Regions from separate parts of the Streptomyces bathyalis genome, predicted to be linked through region 2. Evidence: riboswitches for the same ligand, from Rfam matches in the RefSeq annotation. Region 2 holds a riboswitch; the other holds the start of a gene.
What was found. A riboswitch is a leader RNA that binds a small molecule or an ion and turns the genes downstream of it on or off. The one in region 2 is predicted to bind cobalamin.
Positions count from the first base shown of each region.

Region 1: linked by a shared signal. The riboswitch ahead of G4Z16_RS08290 ((2Fe-2S) ferredoxin domain-containing protein) and the one ahead of cobN (cobaltochelatase subunit CobN) in region 2 are both predicted to bind cobalamin.

Region 1 covers NZ_CP048882.1:1,928,367-1,932,506, reverse strand. The annotation lists gene G4Z16_RS08305 (GNAT family N-acetyltransferase) at 1-44, opposite strand, end outside; gene G4Z16_RS08300 (class I SAM-dependent methyltransferase) at 245-922, opposite strand; gene G4Z16_RS08295 (aminoglycoside phosphotransferase family protein) at 1,191-2,141, shown strand; cobalamin riboswitch at 2,331-2,454, shown strand; gene G4Z16_RS08290 ((2Fe-2S) ferredoxin domain-containing protein) at 2,559-2,957, shown strand; gene G4Z16_RS08285 (PucR family transcriptional regulator) at 3,208-4,140, opposite strand, start outside.
Region 2 covers NZ_CP048882.1:4,236,888-4,241,027, forward strand. The annotation lists gene G4Z16_RS18430 (precorrin-8X methylmutase) at 1-85, opposite strand, end outside; gene G4Z16_RS18435 (nitrite/sulfite reductase) at 97-1,443, opposite strand; cobalamin riboswitch at 1,490-1,641, shown strand; gene cobN (cobaltochelatase subunit CobN) at 1,677-4,140, shown strand, end outside.

The DNA.
Region 1 (4,140 bases), 2.3 Mb from region 2:
TCGTACGTCACGCCGATGGCCGGCTCGGCCGGTGCTCCGCGCATCAACTCGTCGTACAGGGCGAGGAGTCGGCCGTCCCCGTCGTCCTCGGTCCCGTCCCCGCCGTCGTGGCTGCTGCCGTCCCCGTTCGTCACCTCGCCGACGTTACGCACTCGGAACGGTGACGGCAGCCGGTGCGGGGAAACCGCCCGGGCGGACCGGGGCGGCCGGCCCGCGGCGGCCGGTCAGCGGGACGTGTGGGAGATCAGCCGCGCTTGCGTGCCGTCACGGCCATGACGATCGGGGTGGGGGTGCCGTGCTCGGCGAACTGTTCGAGTGCCAGTCCCGCGTCGAGGAAGGCGTGGAGCAGGCCCGGCAGCGGAAGGTGTGTGGCCCCGACCTTGTCGCGTACGCCCTGGTCGGTCCAGGAAGCCTTCGTCCAGGCGCCGTCGAGATAGCCGGGGCGGACCACGATCGCGTCGGGGTCCGTGCGGTCGGCGAACGCCCCGCAGAAGCAGGGGTGGACGCCGATGTGCACGAACACCCCACCGGGCCGGAGGACACGGGCCGCTTCCCGCAGTACCGCCGGATAGTGCGGCATGTCCGTGTGCACCATGACTGCGACAGCGGCCGTGACGGAGCCGTCGCTCACCGGAAGCCTCGCGGCATCGGCCTGCGCGACCGGTAGCCGGCTGCGGGCGTGGCCGAGCATCCCTCGCGACAGGTCCACGCCGACCGGCGTCCAGCCCAGGTCGCGGAGCGCGGCAGCGTGGACCCCCGTGCCGCAGCCGATCTCCAGGCACGTACCGCTGCCCGTTCCGAGAAGGTCCCCGAGCAGGCCGCCCAGGCTGCGGGGGTTTCCCTCCGAGGTCTCGGCGTCCTGCCCGCGCAGGAAATCCTGTTCGTACCAGTCGGCGATCTGGTCGTACGCCGCTGCTGACATGACGTTCCCCGTCCGTTCGCCCGCCGTGGGCCCGTTTTGGTGACCGGCTCCCCCGGGCGACCGGGCCGCCGTTGTCGTTGCTCCATCACCTGCCCGCGCGGTGGTTCTCCGGCCCCGATTTCCTCCCCCGGCGGAACTGCCGCTGCCCGGGTTCTCCATACGGGGAGCTCGCGTTCGTCGGCGGCCCGGATGTCCGTCGGGCGAAGTGGCCGCTACCGGCTGGAAGTTGTACGTCGAACGCCGTGCTGCGGCGTGGAACGATCGAGCCATGCCCGATTTCGTGACGCCAGAGCAGATTGCCCGACGCACCTCCGCAGCAGTCGACGCGGCCGTGGGAGCGGGGCGCGCTCTCGGGCTCACCGTGACCGATGCCGAGGTGCTCCACGACCTGTTCTCCGTGGTCGTCCACCTCGCGCCGTCACCGGTCGTGGCCCGGATTCCCACAGTCCTGCCGCACTCCGCGGATCTCGGTTCCCAGGCCGCCCGCCAGCAGGCGGAACTTGACGTGACGCGGTGGCTCGCAGACCAGGGAGCCCCCGTGATCCAGCCCAGTCCTCTCGTGCCACGGGAGCCCGTACAGCGCGACGGACTCTCGATGACGTTCTGGCAGTTCGTCGAGGAGGACCGGGACAAGGAGCCCGACTACGTGGCCAACGCCGAAATCGTTGCCGACCTGCACGCCGCCCTGCGCGGATACCCCGGCCGGCTGTCGTTCCTGTCCGCGGCCGAACCGCGGGTCATCGGGGAAAGCCTTGCCCTGCTCGAAGACCGCCCCGACCTCATCGCTCCGAGCGATCTGGACCGCGCGCGCCGCGAGTGGCAGGTCCTGGAACCTCTCGTGAGCTCACGCGCGGCGTTCGAGACGGCGTTCCCGTGGACCGATGTCCAGCCCATCCACGGCGACTGCCCACCCGCGAACATCTTCTCCGGGAAGGACGGGAAGCTCTACGCCGACTTCGAACTGGTCACGTCGGGCCCCGTCGAGTGGGACCTGGCCACCCTCGGGCCCGACCTCGAATCCGCCTACGACCGCGGCGCGCGGCGCAACGGCATGAGGCCGTTGAAGGAGGACGTCATGAGCTTCGTGAACGCCGTAGGCATGCTGCGGGTCATCGCCGCCCTGGCGCTCGCGCCTCAACTGCCCGCGTTGCCCGAGTACTTGAACCCCGCCATCATCCGGTGGCGGACGATGCCGTTCGCAGGGGGCGTCGGAGACTGACATCCACGAGCGCCGACCGGCAACGGGAGCCCGTCAAGTCACGCACGCTGCAGGGCAGTTGCAGGGACGAGCCGCGTCATCGTCCGGACCGCCGATCTGCGTCCGGCGCTTCTTCGGGGCCCGCGGAGGCCCTCGGCCCTGGACGGCGCCCGGATGGAATGATGGCCCGTGACATGGCGACGGCGGTTCGAGGAAGCCGGTGTGAATCCGGCGCGGTCCCGCCACTGTGATCGGCGAGCGGATCCCCGACAGGCCACTGCCCCGGGCGGGTGGGAAGGCGGGGACGAGCCTTGACCCGAGAGCCAGGAGACTCACGCGGTCGCCTCCTCGACGTACCGGGGCGGATCTCCCCGGAGAGAGGGAAGGTTCGGCGTGCCCGAGACATCGGTCGATGAGGCATCCGACGAAGCGGGGGCAGTGGAGACTGCCGGCCCTGCTCCGTGCCGGATCGTCGTGTGCCGGGACTGCTGCTGCGGCAGTCCCAAGGTGACCGGACTGGATCACGCGGCACAGACGGCTCGGCTGCGGGAGGAGGCACCGGTTCGCGTGTCCGACTGCCTGGACGTGTGTGACCAGGCCAACGTCATCGTCGTGCAGCCTTCCGCCGCCGGGCGCGCCGCCGGTGCGCGGCCCGTCTGGCTGGGGCTGGTCAACAGCCCGGACGCGACCGAGGACGTCACCGCCTGGGTACGCGCGGGCGGCCCCGGCGTCGCTCCGCAGCCGGAGATCCTCGACCTGCACGCCATCACTCCGCCGCGACGGGGGCTTGCAGGGAATCGGCGCGCTGCGTCGCCGATCCGTGATCGGGGGCAATGAGACAGCCCTTCACCGACTCCCGGAGCCGGACATCGCGTGGTGGAGCGAAGGCTGAAGGTCTCATCGGGGCTCATCGCGGCGAACGCCCGTCCCCAGGTGGCTGGAGCCATGCCGAGTCGAACACCGAGCCGAAGCTCGTCGAGCGCCACCGGTGGATGAACGCCGTTGCTGTCCGCGACCGTTGCTCGCGCTCGTGCTCGTGTTCATGACCCCCGACATTGCTCACGGAGTCGCGGACCCCGCACGGCAGTCACAGCCGTGCGGCCTTCAGCGCCATGTGGAGCAGCAACCGGGAGCCGCCATCGTCGAGGTCGAGGCCGGTGAGGGCTTCGATGCGGGAGAGGCGGTAGTAGAGCGTCTGACGGTGTATGCCCAACGCGGCGGCCGTTCGCCCCGCCTGGCCCGCGTGGTCGAGGAACACCTCGGCGGTGCGCGCCAGTTCGCCGTGTGCGGGACGCAGCAGCGGCGCCACGGCCGCATCGCGGGCGACGTCGTCGGGCAGGGCGGCCAGCAGCCGGTACGGACCGATCGCGTCCCAGTCGGCGACCGGGCCCAGCCGCTCCGGTTCCGCGCCCGCGGCCCGTGCGGCGGCGAGCGCCTCCCGCCAGGCCGCGACCGCGTCGGAGAGCCCGCGGCGCGGCGCGCTGACGCCCGCGGCGGCGGGGGAGCGCGGCACGCGCAGCAGTTGCCCGGCGGCCGTACGGGCCGGAGCACGGACCTCCGCCGAGCGCAGCCGCACCAGCGAGGCGAGCACCGGCTGCCGCTCCGGCGCGGGCGGCGCCGCCGACCTGCCGCCGGGGGCCGGTTGCGCGAGCCGGGCCGGAAGCACGCACCCCGCCATGACGTGCGGCAGCACGGGTGCGCCCGTACTGCCGGAGCTCTCCCCGTCGCCGTCAGCGTCGTCGGCCGGCCAGGGGCCCACAGCGAGCAGTGCCAGCGGGCCCGACGCCGCCGGCCCGAGCAGCTCGCCCAGCTCCGCCGCCAACTCCTCGCCCCTGCCCCGGTCTTCCTCGGTCAGCATCGCCCGCAGCAGTTCGCCCGAGCGCGCCTCCGCCTGCGTCTCGGCCGCCAGCAGCGCCCCGATCCGCGACGCCACCGCCATGGCCGCCGCCAGCCGCGGGTCGGAGAGGTCGAGCGCCCCGTCGTCCATCAGCCAGATGTAGCCGCGCACGACGCCCGCGTG
Region 2 (4,140 bases):
GCAGCGCTTCGAGATCCGCCTCGGCCCGGATGGTGGCGAAGGACTGCCGGTAGATGGCGGCGCCGTCCTTCTCGTAGTCGAACACTGTGCTCCCACTCATCGCTTCACGGGTGTCGGGGCTTTCGGGCCGCTCTTGCGTGCTTCAGCGACGTCGGCGGCGACTCGGGCACGGCTGGTCGTGGTCGCGGAACGGACGCGGCCGTCGCACACGACCGAGACCCGGTAGCCCTCCGGGACCGCCACCACCTCCACGCGGTCGCCGCGCGGGTGGCCGCAGCGGCGCTCGCACCCCGACCAGTACACGGGCAGCTGTCCGGAGCCCGTGAGTGCTGCCGCGTCGGAGCGGACGTCGGCCAGCGACTTGGCGCAGCCCGGCCGTCCGATGCAGGAGCCCACTCCGACCCGGGGCGAGTCGGGGTCGGTGATCAGGCCGGCGTTCGCGAGCGTGCGCATCAGCTCATCGGCACCGGCACCGGCCCCGGGGACGACGGGCACGACGAGGCCGCGCCACGGTGTCAGCCGCAGCTCCCGGTGCCCTGCCCGCGCGGCGACGGAGACGACTGCATCCCACTGGGCGGCGTCGATCCGGCCCATCGGGGCGAGCACCGACAGCGCCGCCTCACCGTGAGGACCGGTGACCACGCCGGGAAGGGGTGCGGACGCGCGGGTCCCGGGCGGCTCCACGGAGGTCGTCGCGGCTACGCCCCTCTCGTCGAGGCGGCGGACGACCGCGTCCGTCAACTCCCTGGGCCCGTCCGGTAGTTCACCGATCCGCCAGGCCTCTCCGCGCATCGCTGCCGACGTCTGAAGAAACGCTTCGGCTGCGAGGAGCGCGGCCAGAGGCCCATCGGACGACGGGACTTGGACGGCGGGCGAGTGCCACGAGCCGATGCGCAGCCGCGCCGAGCCGTTCCCGCCGGAGGTCAGCGTGAGGTCGGCCGCCAGCTCCGCCGTGTCTCCGCGGCCGTCGTCGAGAGCGAAGAGGAACCGCCCGGACAGGGCGTGAGCAGACTCACTCGCGCACAGCGTGCCGTCCAACGCGCGCAGCCAGGGCCGGAGATCGCCGTGCCCGTGGCCGTCGAGACCGGCCAGCGGCGAGGCGACGATGTTGCGGACGCGTTCGTGGCGGTGCGACGGAAGCAGACCGGCGTCGCCGAGAAGCTGCGCCAACTCCCGTCCACAGCCCGGCCCGAGACCCCGCAGCTGCACATTGCCACGGGAGGTGAGGTGCAGATCCCCGTCGCCGAACCGCCGTGAAACAGCCGCCAGCGCCTCTGCCCGGCGGACGTCGAGAATCCCGCCGGGCACGCGTACGCGGGCGAGCGCGCCGTCGTCCGCCTCGTGGAGTCGCAAGGCCCCCGGGCATGCGTCGCCGCGGTCCCGAATCGGCTTCGTGTCCTGGGCAAATGCCCGGACCGGGGCGGTACACATGGCGGCGAGCATACCCACCGCCGTACCGGGCCGTATGTCCCGCATTCCGACTGTGACCCTTACTATGCCTCTCGGTGGGCCGGCAGGTCCGCCACCGCCACAGACGGCGACATGGGAGGAAGCCCGGTGCGAATCCGGCGCGGTCCCGCCACTGTGACCCTGGCCATGGAGGCCGGGCGAGCCAGGAACTCCCGCCGTCAAACACCACCCGGGGCGCGGACACCCCGAGGAAGGCCAGACGCCGCGTGATTCTTCTGCTGTCGACGTCCGACACCGATCTGCTCAGTGCCCGCGCCTCGGACGGGCCGGTCTCCTACCGGTTCGCGAACCCGTCCCGGCTGCCCCTCGACGAACTGCCCGCCCTGCTCGACGGCGTGGACCTCGTCGTCATACGGCTCCTCGGCGGCATCCGCGCCTGGGAGGACGGCCTCGACCAACTCCTCGGTGACGGGCGCCCCGTTGTCGTCCTCACCGGTGAACAGGCCCCCGACGCACAGCTCATGGCCGCCTCGACGGTCCCCGTGGGCATCGCCGCTGAGGCCCACGCCTATCTGGCCCACGGTGGGCCCGCCAACCTCGAACAGCTCGGCCGCTTCCTCTCCGACACCGTGCTCCTGACGGGCCACGGCTTCGAACCCCCCTCGCCCGCCCCCAGTTGGGGACCACTGGTCCGGGAGGCGAAGGACACGGACGGCCCGACCGTCGCCGTGCTCTACTACCGCGCACACCACATGAGCGGCAACACCGGCTTCGTCGAGGCCCTTTGCGGCGCCATCGAGCAGGCCGGTGCCCGTCCGCTGCCGCTCTACGTGGCCTCGCTCCGCGCGCCGGAGCCCGAACTCATCGACGAACTGCGCGCCGCGGATGCCATCGTCACCACCGTCCTCGCCGCCGGCGGCACCCGGCCCGCCGAGGCCTCCGCCGGTGAGGACGACGAGTCCTGGGACGCGGGTGCCCTCACGGGCCTGGACGTGCCGATCCTCCAGGCCCTGTGCCTGACGGGATCGAGGAGCGCCTGGGAGGACAACGACGAGGGCGTCTCCCCGATGGATGCCGCGAGCCAGATCGCCGTGCCGGAGTTCGACGGACGGCTCATCACCGTGCCGTTCTCCTTCAAGGAGGTCGACGAGGACGGGCTGCCCTCCTACGTCGCCGACCCCGAACGCGCCGCCCGGGCCGCGGGAATCGCCGTGCGTCACGCCCGGCTGGGCCGAATACCCGCCGCAGGCAAGCGTCTTGCGCTGGTGCTCTCCGCGTACCCCACCAAGCACTCCAGGATCGGAAACGCCGTCGGGCTGGACACACCCGCGAGCGCCGTGGCCCTGCTGCGACGGCTGCGCGAGGAGGGATACGACTTCGGCCCCGAGGAGGAGATCCCCGGCCTGGTCTCCGGCGACGGCGACGAACTGATCCGGGCCCTGATCGACGCCGGCGGCCACGACCAGGAATGGCTCACCGAGGAGCAGTTGGCGCGGAACCCCGTGCGCATCCCGGCAGCCGACTACCGGCGCTGGTACGCCACACTGCCCGAAGAACTGCGCAGTTCCGTCGAGGAGCACTGGGGACCGCCGCCCGGCGAGATGTTCGTCGACCGCAGCCGGAACCCCGACGGCGACATCGTCCTCGCCGCCCTGCGCCGGGGCAATCTGCTCATCCTCATCCAGCCGCCCCGCGGCTTCGGGGAGAACCCGATCGCGATCTACCACGATCCCGATCTGCCGCCCTCGCACCACTACTTGGCCGCCTACCGCTGGATCGCCGCCCCCACGGACGAGGGGGGATTCGGTGCCGACGCGATGATCCACCTCGGCAAGCACGGCAACCTGGAGTGGCTGCCCGGTAAGAACGCCGGGCTGTCCCCGGCCTGCGCCCCCGACGCCGCGCTCGGTGACGTCCCCCTGATCTACCCGTTCCTCGTCAACGACCCCGGCGAGGGCACCCAGGCCAAGCGCCGCGTCCATGCCACGCTCGTCGACCATCTCGTACCGCCCATGGCGCGCGCCGACTCCTACGGCGACATCGCGCGACTGGAGCAACTCCTCGACGAATACGCGCAGATCGCCTCGATGGACCCGCCGAAGCTCCCCGCGATCCGCGCACAGATCTGGACCCTCATCCAGGCGGCGAGGCTCGACCACGACCTCGGCCTCGAGGAGCGCCCCGACGACGACGGCTTCGACGACTTCCTGCTCCACGTCGACGGCTGGCTGTGCGAGGTCAAGGACGCCCAGATCCGCGACGGCCTGCACGTCCTGGGACAGGCACCCTCGGGCTCCGTACGCGTCGACCTCGTCCTGGCGGTGCTGCGCGCACGCCAGATCTGGGGCGGCTCGACGACGCTGCCCGGCCTGCGTGAGGCGCTCGGCCTCGACGAGTCCGCCGCCACCCGTACCACCGCCGACGAGGCGGAGGAGACCGCACGCGCCCTCGTCCAGGCGATGGAGGACGCCGGCTGGGACCCGGCCGCCGTACCCGACGGCCACGGTGAACAGGTCGCGCGGATCCTCTCGTTCGCCGCCCGCGAGGTCGTTCCGCGGCTGGCCGCCACCACCGACGAGCTCGACAACTGCCTGCACGCCCTGGGCGGCGGGTTCGTCCCCGCGGGACCGTCCGGATCACCCCTGCGCGGCCTCGTCAACGTCCTGCCGACCGGCCGCAACTTCTACTCCGTCGACCCCAAGGCCGTCCCGTCGCGCCTCGCTTGGGAGA